Regions from separate parts of the Pseudarthrobacter sp. L1SW genome, predicted to be linked through region 1. Evidence: riboswitches for the same ligand, from Rfam matches in the RefSeq annotation. Region 1 holds a riboswitch; the other holds the start of a gene.
What was found. Region 1 has a riboswitch for glycine ahead of gcvP (aminomethyl-transferring glycine dehydrogenase). Riboswitches for the same ligand answer to the same signal wherever they lie in the genome.
Positions count from the first base shown of each region.

Region 2: it holds a riboswitch for glycine, as region 1 does, so the genes downstream of both, gcvP (aminomethyl-transferring glycine dehydrogenase) here and gcvP (aminomethyl-transferring glycine dehydrogenase) in region 1, are expected to answer to the same signal.

Region 1 is NZ_CP078079.1:3,462,273-3,469,987, reverse strand. Features, by position in the region: gene rhmD (L-rhamnonate dehydratase) at 1-494, opposite strand, end outside; gene KTR40_RS16145 (zinc-binding dehydrogenase) at 491-1,537, opposite strand; gene KTR40_RS16140 (MFS transporter) at 1,537-2,877, opposite strand; gene KTR40_RS16135 (IclR family transcriptional regulator) at 2,979-3,821, opposite strand; gene KTR40_RS16130 (VOC family protein) at 3,937-4,296, opposite strand; gene KTR40_RS16125 (hypothetical protein) at 4,472-4,675, shown strand; gene KTR40_RS16120 (SRPBCC domain-containing protein) at 4,739-5,146, shown strand; glycine riboswitch at 5,278-5,375, shown strand; gene gcvP (aminomethyl-transferring glycine dehydrogenase) at 5,536-7,715, shown strand, end outside.
Region 2 is NZ_CP078079.1:792,705-800,419, forward strand. Features, by position in the region: gene KTR40_RS03765 (hypothetical protein) at 1-114, shown strand, start outside; gene KTR40_RS03770 (DUF4193 domain-containing protein) at 207-509, shown strand; gene KTR40_RS03775 (hypothetical protein) at 803-1,351, shown strand; gene KTR40_RS03780 (APC family permease) at 1,467-3,023, opposite strand; gene KTR40_RS03785 (Dps family protein) at 3,245-3,724, shown strand; gene KTR40_RS03790 (MFS transporter) at 3,816-5,399, opposite strand; gene KTR40_RS03795 (TetR/AcrR family transcriptional regulator) at 5,465-6,004, shown strand; glycine riboswitch at 6,096-6,194, shown strand; gene gcvP (aminomethyl-transferring glycine dehydrogenase) at 6,374-7,715, shown strand, end outside.

The DNA of each region.
Region 1 (7,715 bases):
CTGGCGCCGGTGGCGTACATGGTCAGTTCGTCCCTGACCGGGCCGCCCAGCAGGGCGTACACCGGCTCCTGCCGGATCTTGCCCAGGAGATCGTAGAGCGCCAGGTCCACAGCGCTGATCGCATTCAGCACCACGCCCTTGCGGCCGTAGAACAGAGTGGACTTGTACATCTGGTCCCAGATTTTTTCGATGTCCGTAACGCGTGCACCCTCGACGAACCTGGCGAGGTGCTTCTCCACGATGAAGGCGCCGAGCTCGCCCGCGGTGGTGACGGCGAAACCTACGGTGCCGTCGTCCGCCTCGATCTCGACCACCAGGGTGCCCAGGACGTTCAGTCCGAAGCTCTGGCGGGACTGCCGGTATTCCGGGTAGACGGACATGGGCGTGGCGATGTGGTCATCGATCCAGTGCCCGGCGTCCTGGTCGTGGTAGTCGGCTCCGCCGCCGCGCAGCGTATAGGCGCGGACGTGGCGGATGCGGTTTTCAATGCTCATTGGCTGTTCCTTGCTGAATCGAGGCGGATCAATACTTTGCCGGCGGTGCCGTCCGCCGCGGCCAGCCCGGCAAACGCGGCGTCGGCGTCTTCCATGGGAACTTCACGGCTAATGAGCTCCGCCAATACGGGGGAACCCTGGTCCACCCAAGCGGCCGCATCGCGGAAGTCCTGGTTGTTGTAGCAGAAGCTGCCCACGATCTCCCGTTCTTCCGTGGAAACACGGTAAGCATTGAAGGCAAGTTCCGGGGAACCCATGCCAACCAGCGAGACGACGCCGCCGAACTTTGTCGCATCCAGGGCACCGGCAATCGTGGGTCTGATGCCGACAGCGTCCACGGTGGTGTCTGCGAGGCGTCCAAAGTGCGTCCTGACCTGCTGGTCCAGCGGACCCTCTGCAGGGTCGAGCGCGGTCGCCCCGAGGCGTTCGCAGAGATCCCGCCGGGCCGGATCCATCTCGGAGACCAGGACCTGCTCCGCACCTTCCTGCAGCGCAGCGAGGATGACGGACTGGCCGATCGGACCGCCGCCGATGACCAGGACTCTCTGGCCCGGCCGGATCCGGGCGCGGCGCACCGCGTGGAAGGCGACCGCCAGGGGCTCGATCAGCGCTCCGTAGACGATCGGCGTCCCGGAGGACAGTGCCACAACGTTGGCAACCGGAACCGCCACCTGTTCCGCGAAAGCGGACACGATCGCGGGGTTGACCCCAATAACTGTCCGGTCCGGGCAGTGCTGCTGCTGGCCGGCGTCGCAGGCTTCACAGCGGTTGCAGCTGATAAGCGGGTTGAACGTCACCGGCTGGCCTACAGCCAGGCCGGAGCCTTCCGTCCCGGCTCCCAGGGCGGCAATGCGGCCCACTGTCTCGTGGCCCATGACCTGGCCCGGAACGCGGCGGCCGTTTTCGCCGGTGTATCCATGGATGTCCGATCCGCAGATGCCCGTTGCAACGACGTCGATGAGCACCTCCCCGGGACCGGCGCCGGGTTCGGCCCGTTCCGCCACAACAAGCTGCCGGAAGTCCTTGAGTTCGAGTACCCGCATCAGTGCACCTTCTCGGGGATGGGCTGGGCCAGCGGATTGGTGTCAACGATCTTGCTGATCCGGTGGCTGTTGAAGAGCAGGACGGCCCCGGCCATGGCCGTACCGGCCAGGAGGAAGAGCCCTGCGCTGGGGCCGAACGAGGCTTCCGCCCAGGTCTTGGCGATGGGGGCGACGAACCCTCCGAGGCTGCCGATCGAGTTGATCAGCGCAATCCCGCCGGCTGCGGCGGCGCCAACGAGCATTCCGGTGGGAAGCGTCCAGAAAACGGGCTGCACGGAGATGAAGCCTGCAGCGCCAAGGGAGAGTGCCGCGAGTCCCATCAGCGGGTTGTCCGTCAGTGCGGAAGCCAGGATGCCTACTGCTGCCGCGGTCAGGGACGCAGAGGCCACGAGACGGCGCTTTCCGGTCCTGTCTGCCAGCCGGCTGAGCAGGAAGGTGGCGAGAATGGCGAATCCCCACGGCACAGCGGTCATGAGCCCGACGCCGAGCCCCACCTTCGCGCCCACGAGCTTGGCGATCTGGGTGGGCAGGTAGAACGTGACGCCGTAGACGCTCATCTGGATGGTGAAGTAGATGAGGCAGAAGTACAGCACCTTGGGGTTCGTCAGGGCGCGGAGGGCGCCCTTGGGGGAGTGGTCCGCTTTGACCCGGTCCTCGACATTGAGTGCTGCGATCAGGGTGGCGCGCTCGCTGTCGTTCAGCCACTTCGCATCCGCCGGTCCGTTGTCCAGGTAGGAGAATGCCCAGATGCCCACGGCCACCGTGAGTGCGCCGGTGACGAGGAACATGAGCTGCCACCCCTGCAGCCCGCCCAGGCCGTCGAGGTCAAGAAGCATCCCCGAGAGCGGTCCACCGAAGATGAAGGCGAGCGGTGCGCCGAAGTAGAACAGTCCGTTGACCTGCCCCCTGAACTGGGTGGGAATCCAGTACGTCAGGTAGAGGATTACGCCGGGAAAGAACCCTGCCTCGGTGATGCCGAGGAGTACCCGGAGGATGTAGAAGGCCCACTCAGTCTGGGCGAACATCATGAGTGCGGAGACGATGCCCCAGCTGATCATGATCCGGGCCAGCCAGATCTTGGCGCCGAGCTTGCGCATGAGGATGTTGCTGGGAACTTCCAGTGCTGCGTAACCGAGGAAGAAGATGCCCGCGCCCAAGGCGTACGCCGCGTCGGACAGCCCGGTGTCCGCCTGGAAGGATGCCTTGGCAAAGCCGAGGTTGGCGCGGTCCAGGAACGCCAGGATGTACATGAGCAGAAGGACCGGGATGAGACGGCGGGTGACGCGGCTGACGATCGGTGCCAGCGCTTGGCCGGTGGGAGCTGTCATTGGAAGTGACACACTAACTCCTCATTGAGTTCATGAATATGAAATAGTGTTCACGAATGTGAACAAGCCTGAGTATGGCACAGCTCACAGAGGGGTGCAAGCATGGCGCGGTGCTACGCGGAACGGGCGGAAATGTTGCGCGGGTTGTCCGAGTTGCGTTCAGCGGGAATGGTTAGATCTGGTTCCCGTACACCAAGGAGGGCGCGGATCTCCTGAGCCGCGGCGACCAGCGGGCTGAGTATGTTTCCGGGCCACCCGGCGTCGGTCCTTGCCGTCGGCATGGTCACGGAGAGCGCAGCGTACATTCCGCCCCCCGCCTTGCTGGTCAGGGGAACGGCCACGCAGCGGCAGCCCTCCAGGTACTCCTCGTCGTCAAGGGCAAACCCGGCACCTTTGGCCTGGGTCACCAGCGACTTGAGGGCTCCAATGTCCGTTACCGTCTTTTCGGTGAGCCTGGGCAGCGCAACGGACTCAAGGCGCCGTTCGGCTTCCTCGGGTTCAAGCATGCTCAGGAGGGCCTTGCCAATCCCGGTTGCATGAGCCAGCAGACGCATGCCTACGGATGAGCCGAGGCGCATGCCGCCCGGGGCCTGGCTGATCGCGATATAGACGTTTTCAACTCCATCAAGGAGCGCAAGCTGCACGGTTTCGCCCAGTGACGCCGAGAGCCGGTCCATGACCGGCTTGGCCACGTTGGCCAAGGTCTGGTGGCCGGTGTAGAGCTGGCCTACCTGCCAGGCGCGCAACCCCAGTGAGTATTGCTTGTTAGCGCTGTTGTGGTCGAGCCAGCCCGCGGCGCAGAGGGTATTGAGCAGCCCGTGTGCGCTCGAACGCGGCAGGCTCAGCCCTTCTAGAATTTCCGTGAAGCTGGCGGAGCCCTTACCGGCGACGAATTCGACCACGGTCAGGGCCCGGTCCGCCGACTTGACTGTCGGATTCCCGCGGTCTTCGGCCATCTTCTACTCCCCAGTGAGGGCTCGAGGGGCATAAAGCTAATGCCCACAGTTCACATACTTGAATTGTAAGCGTCCCGGCAGCTGCGCCGATCCGGTGTGGGTAGAGGCTCCGGTGCTACCGCGGACTCTTGTCGACGACGCAGAACCGGTTACCGTCCGGGTCGGCGAGGACCACGAAGTCGGGGTCCTCCGGGTAGAGGTCCCAGTCGACGCGCCGGGCGCCGAGTGAAACCAGCCGTTCCACCTCGGCGTCCTGGTCGTCGGCATACAAATCCAGGTGGATGCGGGGGTGCTCCTGGACCGGCGTCTCGCTCAGCATGAGGGCAAGCTGCGCTCCATGGCCGGATGCCGGCACCAGGATCACCCAGGTTTCGTCGCCGGGCTCCTGCGGGACGTAGCCGAGGGCGGCGTGCCAAAAGGCGGTTGAGCGGGCGACGTCGTTGACGCCGAGGACTGTGCTGCCGATGGTCAACATCCGCCCAGCCTAAACCCGGCGGGCTGAGCCTGTCTTGCCCCGGGATGGATGCCGTGGGCAGCCCGGCTAGACTCGCCTGCATGGGGGACACCAACACATCTGAAAGCCGCAAATCACCGCACTCTGCCAGCCTGCTTGCCGCCATCGTGCCCATTGCAGGCCTGGCAGCGGTAATGTGGGCTGCCTCGTCGCATGGAGCAACGCGAACGCAAGCTTTGGCTGGTTCGCCTACGCGCCCCTGAGCAATCAACTGTTCAGCGGAAACGGCATCGCCTTCGTGACCCAAGGAACACAAATCGGGCTGGCCGTCGCCGGAGTCGGGCTGCTGGTGCTGGCGTTCTGGGCTGGTTATCGGATCGGCAAAAGGGCCGCCCCCTAAATAGGCACATGGGAACCGGTGCCTCGACGCGCTGGCAGAACTTCTGGACGAGGAGAAACCGTCATGACCGAGAACGCCATCCGGCTCGAACGCCGCTTCGCGCACCCCGCGGAATCTGTCTGGGCCGTGCTGACCACCCCCGGACTGCTGGCCCGCTGGTGGGCGCCTGGCGATATCGCGCCGGTTGTGGGCCACCGCTTCACCTTGGACATGGGCTCCTGGGGCCAGCAGCAGTGCGAGGTCCTCGGCGCCGACCCCGGCAAATCCATTAGCTTCCTCTTCTCGGAGGGCGTGCTTGACACCACCATCACCTGGCGGCTCGAGCCGGTCGACGGCGGCACGGTACTCCACCACGAACACGCCGGATTCCGCCTCGACACCCCCTTGGGCAAGCAGGCCATTGAAGGCATGGGCAGCGGGTGGCCCGGACTGCTGGCGCGGATCGACGGGGTCCTCGCCGGCGTCTCCTGACGCTTTGGCAAGCGCACGACGGCGGGCGCGTCCCGCCGTCGTGCGTCCGCCTTGGAGGGACGCGGATTTTGCATCCCGCCCCGTGACCCTGTAAGGTGTGAGCCGTGTCACCCACCAGTGGCACGTGCTTATGATCTGCGGCGGGAGAGTCCTGCCGGTACGTTCTGCAGGCGCCGTAGGAGCAAATCCTCCCCAGGAATCTCTCAGGCCCACGTACCGCCGCGGCAAGGCAACTCTGGAAAGCAGTCCGGGCAACCGGGCTCACCGACGGTGCAAGTGGCGCCCCGCTGAACAGCAGGGCAATGCAAAACTCTCAGGTCCAATACAGAGCGGGGAGGAACCCGAATCAAAGTGGCACCCTTCGCCACCTGAATTATGGAGTTCCTCTCATGACGGTTCAATCGTCCCCAACCACCTTCGCTGACCGCCATATCGGCGCGCGCCGCCAGTCCGACATCGACACCATGCTCAAGGCAGTCGGCTACGACACCCTTGATGGCCTGGTGGACAGCGCGGTCCCGGATTCCATCCGCCAGGACAAGCCCCTCACCCTTGAGGGCGCACTGAGTGAAGTCCAGGTCCTCGCCGAGCTCCGCAAGCTCGCCGGCAAGAACAAGATGGCCGTGCAGATGATTGGCCAGGGCTACTACGACACCGTGACCCCGCCGGTGATCCGCCGCAACATCCTCGAAGCCCCTGCCTGGTACACCGCCTACACCCCGTACCAGCCCGAGATTTCCCAGGGCCGGCTTGAGGCGCTGCTGAACTTCCAGACCATGGTCCAGGACCTCACCGCCCTGCCCGTTGCCAACGCGTCCCTGCTCGACGAAGCCACCGCCGTGGCCGAAGCCGTGCTGCTGATGCGCCGGGCCAACAAGTCCAAGACTGGGAAGGACGGCAAGACCGTCCTGGACGCCGACCTCCTCCCGCAGACCATCGCCATCGTGCTGGGCCGCGCCGAGGCCCTCGGCTTCGACGTGGAAATCGCTGACCTCACGTCCGGCCTGCCCGACGGCGACATCAACGGCGTGGTCCTCCAGCAGCCCGGCGTCTCCGGCCGCGTCTGGGACCAGTCCGCCGTCATCGCCGAGGCCAAGGACCGCGGTGCCCTGGTCACCGTCGCCGCCGACCTCCTGGCCCTCACCCTCATCACCCCTCCGGGCGAGCAGGGCGCGGACATCGCCGTCGGCTCCACCCAGCGCTTCGGCGTGCCGTTGTTCTTTGGGGGACCGCACGCCGCCTACATGGCCGTCCGCGACGGCATGGAGCGCACCCTCCCGGGCCGCATCGTCGGCGTGTCCAAGGACAACGCCGGCGTCCCCGCCTACCGCCTGGCCCTCCAGACCCGCGAGCAGCACATCCGCCGCGAAAAGGCCACCTCCAACATCTGCACCGCGCAGGCCCTGCTGGCCATCGTCTCCTCCTTCTACGCCGTCTACCACGGCCCCGACGGCCTGAAGGCGATCGCCGAAACCGTCCACAACAACGCCCGCGCCCTGGCCAGCACGTTGACGGCCGCCGGACGCGAACTGGTGTCCGACACCTTCTTCGACACCCTCACCGTCCGCGTGCCCGGAAAGGCCGCCAAGGTGATCACCGCCGCCGAAGCCCGCGGCATCAACCTGCGCCTCATCGACGCGGACACGGTTGGCGTGTCCGTCGATGAAACCACGACGCCGGAGGTCCTCTCCGCGGTGGCGGTCGCCTTCGGCGCCGGTCCGGTTGTGTCCGGCGAGGGCTTTGAGCTGCCGGAATCGGTGCTGCGCACCTCCTCCTACCTGCAGCACCCGGTGTTCAACACCCACCGCTCCGAAACCCAGTTGCTTCGCTACATCCGCCGCCTCTCCGACCGGGACCTGGCGCTTGACCGGACCATGATCCCGCTGGGCTCCTGCACCATGAAGCTGAACGCGACCGCCGAGATGGAAGCCATCTCCTGGCCCGAGTTCGCCTCCATCCACCCGTTCGCGCCGGACTCCCAGACCGAGGGCTGGCGCGAACTGATCGCCGGGCTCGAAGCCGACCTCGCCGAGATCACGGGCTACGACCAGGTGTCCATCCAGCCCAACGCCGGTTCCCAGGGCGAGCTCGCCGGGCTGCTGGCGATCCGCGGCTACCACCACTCCCGCGGCGAGGCACAGCGCAACGTCTGCCTCATCCCGGCCTCGGCCCACGGCACCAACGCCGCCTCCGCTGTCCTGGCGGGCATGAAGGTTGTGGTGGTTGCCACCGCTGCCGACGGCACCATCGACCACGCGGACCTGGAGGCCAAGATCGAGGCCCACAAGGACGTCCTCTCGGCCATCATGATCACCTACCCGTCCACCCACGGCGTCTACGACTCGGACGTCCGCGAGGTGTGCGACGCCATCCACGCCGCAGGCGGCCAGGTCTACGTTGACGGCGCCAACCTCAACGCGTTGGTCGGGCTGGCACAGCCGGGCAAGTTCGGCGGCGACGTCTCGCACCTGAACCTGCACAAGACCTTCTGCATCCCGCACGGCGGTGGGGGACCCGGCGTCGGGCCCGTCGCTGCGAAGGCGCACCTGGCACCGTTCATGCCGGGCGA
Region 2 (7,715 bases), 1.4 Mb from region 1:
GACGCCACCCGCTGGGGGTGGCTGCCGGCCTTGAGCGGAGTGGCAGTTGGGGGAGACCAAGCCCGGCGCAGCCACGGGGAATCCCTGGCGCAGCGCGGCGAAATGTCTGGTTGAGCACACTATTGCGCCGGTAACGGGATCATGCCCTAAACTGCTTCACTGAGGTGCCTGAAATGGTGCTGCGCAGCAAGGAAAGTGAACACGCTATGGCTACCGATTACGATGCTCCACGCAAGCAGGAAGAAGAATCTCCGGCTGATTCGCTGGAGGCCCTCCAGGCCTCGCGCGGCGGCAACGCCCAGACCGCGGTCATTGACGTCGACGAGAACGACACCGCAGAGGGTATCGACCTGCCTGGAGCGGATCTTTCCAACGAAGAACTGACGGTCATTGTCGTTCCCGAACAGTCCGATGAGTTCACCTGTTCGTCGTGCTTCCTTGTCCGCCACCGCTCCCAGGTTGCCCGGGAAAAGAACGGCATGAAGTACTGCCGCGACTGCGAAGGCTGAATCCTTTTCCGGACTGCCGGACCGCCCGGCCCCCTAAGGTGACCGGCGCTTCCGGTCTCCTGCCGCCGTCGTTATCCCGGTAACGGCAAGGTGCCGGAACGGCGCCCGAAGAACACAAAAAGGGAGCCAAACGGGCCGGTTGGAGCCCGGTTTTGGCAGCCGCTATATACGCGCGTGATGCGGGGCGCCGCACCTTAACGGTTGCATGGCGAAGCGGCCACAAGCCTCGTTTCGCGCCGTCAACGCTCCTACGCTGGAGCTATCCATTCGCTCCACACATGGGTGGCTCCACAATGAAAAAGCTCTACACCTGGCTGGCTGCCATCCTCCTGGCGGCCGGACTGGGAATCGTGGTTCCGGGGCCTGCCTCCGCTGCCACATCCTATTGCGGTCTCGTATGGGGGTCTTTGGCCAAGGCGGACCAAAGCATGAGCACCGCTCCCGTCACCAACATCCGGACCGGGCAGCACTACTGCTTCGACAGGATGGTGGTGGACCTCAACGGCGCCGTGGCGGGTTACACCGTGCGGTACGTTCCCCGGATAGTCCAGGACGGCTCCGGCTTCACCATCCCGGTCCGGGGGAATGCACGCCTCCAGGTCACAGTCAACGCACCCGCCTACAACGGCGACTACAAGCCCACCTACAACCCGTCCGATAACGACGAACTCTCCAACGTCGCCCGCTACCAGACCTTCCGCCAGGTGGTCTTTGCCGGCAGCTTCGAGGGATACACCAGCATCGGGCTGGGCGTACGCGCCCGGCTGCCGTTCCGGGTCTTCACGCTGGACGGGCCGGGTTCCGGATCCCGCCTGGTGGTTGACGTAGCGCACTACTGGTGACAGCGGGCCGTAGACAGTCAGCCGATCAAACGAAGAAGGTGCTGTTCCCCTCTTTTGCGGGGAACAGCACCTTCTTTCGTCGGGGTTGGCTGGCTTCGGACAGCCTCCGGCCCTTTTACTCCGGGACCACCAGCGCGGGGGTGTCGCGCCGGAGCCTCTCGCCGCGGAAGAAGCCGGGACGGACCTTGGCCATGACAAGCATGACGACGGCGCCGGAAGCCAGGATGCCGACGCCCAGCACAAACACCAGGCCCACTCCGAAGACCTCCGAGCCGCTGCCGAATTCCGGGGCCCAGCTGTCCACGGCGGTCTGCAGGAACACCACGAACAGGCCCACGCCGCCCAGCACCGGGCACACCAGGCGGAGGATGACGTGGCGCAGGCTGCTGAAGACGCTGTGGCGGAAGTACCAGGCGCAGGCCAGGGCAGTAAGGCCGTAGTAGAAGCAGATCATCAGCCCGAGCGCCAGGATGGTGTCATTGAGGACGTTTTCGCTGACCACGTGCATCACGGCGTAGAAGCCCGCGGACATGACGCCGGCGGCCACCGTGGCAAAGCCTGGCGTCGCAAATTTCCTGCTGACCCGGCTGAACGGCTCGGGCAGGGCACCGTAGTACCCCATGGCCAGCAGGCTCCGGGACGGCGACATGAACGTGGACTGCAGGGACGCGGCGGAGCTGGACAGCACGGCCATGGACATAAGGATGGCGAACGGTCCCATGATGGGGGAGGCCAGGGCGGTGAAGATGTTCTCGTGGATCTCCGTGTTGTTGAGGCCGTTTCCGGTTTCACCGACGCCGGCGAACATCATGGTGGCGATGCTCACGGTCAGGTAGATCGCCAGGACGATCACGGCGGTCAGGGTTCCGGCCAGGCCTGCCGTCTTCTTGCCGTTGGAGGTTTCCTCATTGACGGTCAGGCAGACGTCCCAGCCCCAGTACACAAAGATGGACAGGGAGATGCCTGCTGCGATCTGCCCGAAGGTCTCGATCCTGGTGACGTCGAACCACTCCCAGCTGAACGGGATGGCAGTGTCCGAGCCGGACCAGTTGGCGAAGGCCATGCCCACAAAAAGGCCGAGGACAAGCAGCTGGAATCCCACCAGGCTGTACTGGACCACCTTGGTGGTGTGGAGTCCGCGGTAGCTGACCCAGACGGCCAGGGCCACAAACACAAAGCAGGTCAGCACGTTCACTGCCTTGTTTGCTGCCAAGTCAGCGAGCTCCGGTGAGCCCGTCAGTTGGGAAAGGAAAAGATAAAAGAAGTCGACGGCGACTCCCGCAAGGTTGGAGAGCACAATGATGTTGGCGGCCAGCAGGCCCCAGCCTCCCATCCAGCCCACCCACGGGCCGAACGCCTTGGTGACCCACGTGAAGGTGGTGCCGCTGTCCGGGGAATCGGCGTTGAGTTCCCGGTAGGCGAGGGAGACGAGGATCATGGGGATGAACCCGATCAGGAAGATGACGGGCAGCTGGAGTCCGGCTTCATTGACCGTGGGGCCAAGGGCGCTGGTCAGGGTATAGGCGGGGGCGATGGTGGAGATGCCCAGGACGACGACGGCGAGGAGTCCCAGCTGCCCGCCCTTGAGTCCCTTGGGGCTGATGCCTGCAGTACGCGGCGAGTGCCCCCCTGAACCCGGGGCGGATGTGCTGGTGCGGATGGTCTCGGTCATGGCACCACTTTCTGGAGAAGTTGAGACGGCGGTCACTATATGAATGGCGTTCATTTAGTATGGGGGTGGGACGCCCGGGAAGCAAGGAAAATAATGAACGGCGTTCTTTTGTGTCTGCTGTGGGCCGGTTAGTAAGCTCACTGAGAAATTCCCTGCGGGCCCTCCGTTGTGCTGGCCGGTGCTGGTAGCGTCGGGCTTACTGGACCAATTGAGGAGGATGCATGAAAGCTTCACCGACACTGACCAACAACCTGCAGGCCGTGCTCGCCGACCTGATCGAGCTGCACATCCAGGGCAAGCAGGCGCACTGGAACATCGTGGGAACCAACTTCCGCGACCTGCACCTGCAGCTGGACGAAATCGTTGACGCTGCCCGCCAGTTCGCCGACGACACCGCAGAGCGGATGCGGGCCCTCCACGCCCTGCCGGATGGACGCAGCTCCACGGTGGCGGAGTCCACAAGCCTGGCGCAGTTCCCCGAAGGCCTGATCAGCACCAAGGATGCGATCGAGCGGATCGTTGCTGCCCTCGAGGCTGCTGTTGGCACTATGCGCAAGGTCCACGATGAAGTGGATGAAGAGGATCCCACCACCGCTGACCTGCTGCACGAGTTCATTGCCAAGCTGGAGCAGTTCGCCTGGATGGTCAACGCTGAAAACATGAAGCCCACCGCCAGCGTTACCGCCCCGGACTCGAAGTAGCGGGCCCGCAAGGGAAGCGGCCTGCCAGGCGCCCGCCCGGAGTAACACTCCGAGGCGGGCGCCTTTGCTGTCACGGTGCGCAGGTCACCTTTCAGCTGTCCGCCTTGGGTACTTTCCGGAGGACGACGGCGGCGAGGACTGCCGCCGTCGCCATCAGTACCAGCCCAATTGCTGCGGTGACGTGCACCCCTGACTCGAAGGCCGAGCCGGCGGCCTGCCGGACTGCGCCTGCCAGGGGGCCCGGCAGGCCTGCCGCCAGTTCCATGGCTCCGGCGAGGGTTTCCCTGGCGTGCGCGGTGCCTTGGGCCGGGGCGGCTTCAGCGACGCCGGCCGGGAGCCGCAGGTTGTGCTGGTAGGAACCCGTGAGGATGGAACCCAGCACCGCAGTTCCCAAAACCGCGCCCATCTCGTAGCCCGTCTCGGAAATCGCCGCGGCCGCCCCTGACTTTTCGGGCGGCACGCTTCCCAGGATGAGGTCGTTGGAGATGGTCTCAGCCGTTCCCACGCCCAGGGCAAGGACCAGCAGTGCGGCCAGCAGCAGGGATGCCCCGCCCTGGCTGCCCCCCAAAGCCACCAGGCTGTAGCCGGCGGCGCTCAGGGCGAGCCCGCCCGCCACAACGAAGCCCGGGCGTACTTTCTTCACCGCCGGCACCACCGCAAGGCCCGAGGCCATCGTGGCCATCAGCGCCGGGACCATGGCCATTCCGGCAGCCGAGGGCGACATGCCCTCGATGAGCTGGAGGTGCTGGGCGAGGAAGAGGATAAAGCCGTTGAACGAAAACAGGGCCAGGATATTGGCGGTGATGGCCATGCTGAACACCCTGTTGCGGAAAAGGGACATCTCCAGCAGCGGGCTGTGCAGCCGCTGCTGCCTGCGGACGAAGGCCGCGCCCATTGCCAGGCCGAGCGTTACGGTTCCGAGGGCTGTGGTGTCCGGGCCTTCGGTGGCGAGGTGCTTGATCCCGTAGACCACGGGAACCATGGTGAACAGCGACAGCACGATGCTGGGCCCGTCCACCTTGCCCGGCGACGGGTCCCTGGACTCCGGGATGAAGGCCGGGCCCAGGGCCAGCAGCGGCAGCATGATGGGCACTGCCACCAGGAGGACGGCTCCCCACCAGAACTGTTCCACCAGCCACCCGCCAAAGATGGGCCCCAGGGCGGCACCGCCCGAGAACCCCGCTGCCCAGATGGCGATGGCCAGCCGCCGCCGGTTGGGGTCCGGGAAGATGTTGCGGATCAGGGACAGCGTGGAGGGCATCAGCATGGCGCCGAAGAAGCCAAGGGACGCCCGGCCTGCGATGAGCCATCCCGCAGTGGGGGCAAAAGCAGTTGCTGCTGATACTGCCGCAAAACCGATGCTGCCGATGATCAGCAGGCGGCGTCGGCCGATCCTGTCGCCCAGGCTCCCCATGGCAACCAGCAGCCCGGCCAGCACCAGCGGGTAGGCGTCCACAATCCAGAGGAGCTCTACGCCCGACGTGCGCAGCGCGGCGGCAATGGCAGGCAGGGCAAAGGTCAGGGCCGTGTTGTCCACTGCAACCAGGAGGACTGGAAACATCAGCAGGCCCAGGGCCAGCCAGCAGCGCCAACTGCCCTTGGGTGGGCGTGGCGCGGGCGGCCTCGATTGGGTACGGCGGGTGGTCTTCTGTTGGGAAGCGGCGGGCATGGTCATGCTTTAACTATACCGTCTGGACGGTATAGTTAAAAACCGGCTCGTGACCATGCATGATGGGAACCATGGCCAGAAAACCCGTTGCGCGAGACGCCGTCCTCGATGCCTTTGAACAGCTCCTGATCGACGTGGGGGAGCGGGCTGCCACCCTGGACGCCGTGGCCAGGCGTGCCGGCGTCTCCAAGGGCGGCCTCCTGTACCACTTCCCCACCAAGGAAGCCTTGATCACAGCCACCCTGGAACGGCTGGACCGCCTGGCGGGGGAGGACCTCGCCGCCATGGCGTCCGCACCCGAGGGGGCGGCGGCATACTTCATCAAGTCGTCGCTCTGGTCCGATACCCCGATGGACCGCTCCTTCGTTGCCGCGACGCGGCTGGCCGAGGTGGCCCACGAGGAAGCCCGCCGCCGCTTCGCCGCCATCCAGCAGCAATGGCTGGAGCTCATCGGGAAGGACGTGGGCAAGGCTATGGCCAAGGCGGTCCTGTATATGGGGGACGGGCTGTACTTCAACGCCATGTGGGAAAGCGGGCCGGCGGGAAAGGCCGGGAACAGGCGGGCGGACGTGGAGGAACTCCTGTCAGCCGTGGAGCGGCTGCGGGGCTAGCTGACATTTGCCCCCGGGCCTGCGGCATAGGAGAATTGGGCTGTGCGCGGGCGGTTGCCGGCGCGCCAAGACAACCCAAATGAATAGCCTTTGATCTGCGGCGGGAGAGTCCTGCCAGAAGGTACAAGCAGGCGCCGTAGGAGCAAATCCTCCCCAGGAATCTCACAGGCCCATGTACCGCCGCGGCGAGGCACCTCTGGAAAGCAGCACGCCGTCCGCCTGGAGGTCCGGTCCCCGGATCCCTGGACTGTTGTGTTCACCGACGGTGCAAGCGATGCCCGCGTCTTCAGGCAACGCGGAAACTCTCAGGTACAGATACAGAGCGGGGAGGACCCAAATCGATGTGGCGTACCCTGCGCCGCCTTAGTAATGGAGTTCCTCGTGACTGTATCTCCGGCCTCCGCCACCCCGGCCACTGCTGCCCCCGCCGCTGCCGCCACCTTTGTTGACCGGCACATCGGCGCAAGGCGCCAGGCCGACGTCGACACCATGCTCAAGGCCGTAGGCTACGACACCGTGGACGCGCTGGTTGATACCGCCGTTCCCAAGGACATCCGGCAGGACTCTGCGCTGGAACTGGCAGATGCCCTGAGCGAGGTGGAGGCGCTCGCGGAACTGCGCCGCCTCGCCGCCAAGAACAAGACCGCCGTCCAGATGATCGGCCAGGGCTACTACGACACCGTGACCCCGCCGGTGATCCGCCGGAACATCCTGGAGGGCCCGGCCTGGTACACCGCCTACACCCCCTACCAGCCTGAAATTTCGCAGGGCCGGCTCGAGGCGCTGCTGAACTTCCAGACCATGGTCCAGGACCTGGTGGGCCTGCCCATCGCCAACGCCTCCCTGCTGGACGAAGCCACCGCAGTGGCCGAGGCCGTGCTGATGATGCGCAGGGCCAATAGGGCCAAAGGCCAGAACGCAGGCGCGAAGGACGGCAAGACCGTCCTGGACGCCGACTGCCTGCCGCAGACCATCGCCATCGTCAAGGGCCGGGCCGAGGCGCTCGGCTTCGAGGTTGAAGTCGCGGACCTCGCCAAAGGCCTGCCCGAGGGCGACATCAACGGCGTGGTCCTCCAGCAGCCCGGAGCGTCCGGCCGCGTTTTTGACCACAGCCCGGTTATCGCCGAGGCCAAGGAACGCGGCGCCCTGGTCACGGTGGCCGCCGACCTCCTGGCCCTCACCCTCATCACCCCGCCCGGCGAGCAGGGTGCGGACATCGCCGTCGGCTCCGCGCAGCGCTTCGGCGTTCCGCTGTTCTATGGCGGCCCGCACGCCGCCTACATGGCCGTGCAGAAGGGCCTCGAGCGCTCCATGCCGGGCCGCCTTGTTGGCGTCTCGAAGGACAACGCCGGCGTTCCCGCCTACCGCCTGGCCCTGCAGACCCGCGAGCAGCACATCCGCCGCGAGAAGGCCACGTCCAACATCTGCACCGCGCAGGCACTGCTGGCCATCGTGGCTTCGATGTACGCCGTGTACCACGGCCCGGAGGGCCTGAAGGCGATCGCCCAGTCCGCACACCTCCACGCCAGGACGCTGGCGGCCTCCCTCAAGGCCGCCGGGTTGGAGGTGCTGCACACCAGCTTCTTCGACACCGTCACGGTCTCCGTGCCGGGCAAGGCTGCCGGGATTGTTTCCGCAGCCGAGGCCGCGGGCATCAACCTGCGCAGCATCGACGCGGACACGGTGGGGTTCTCCACCGATGAAACCACGA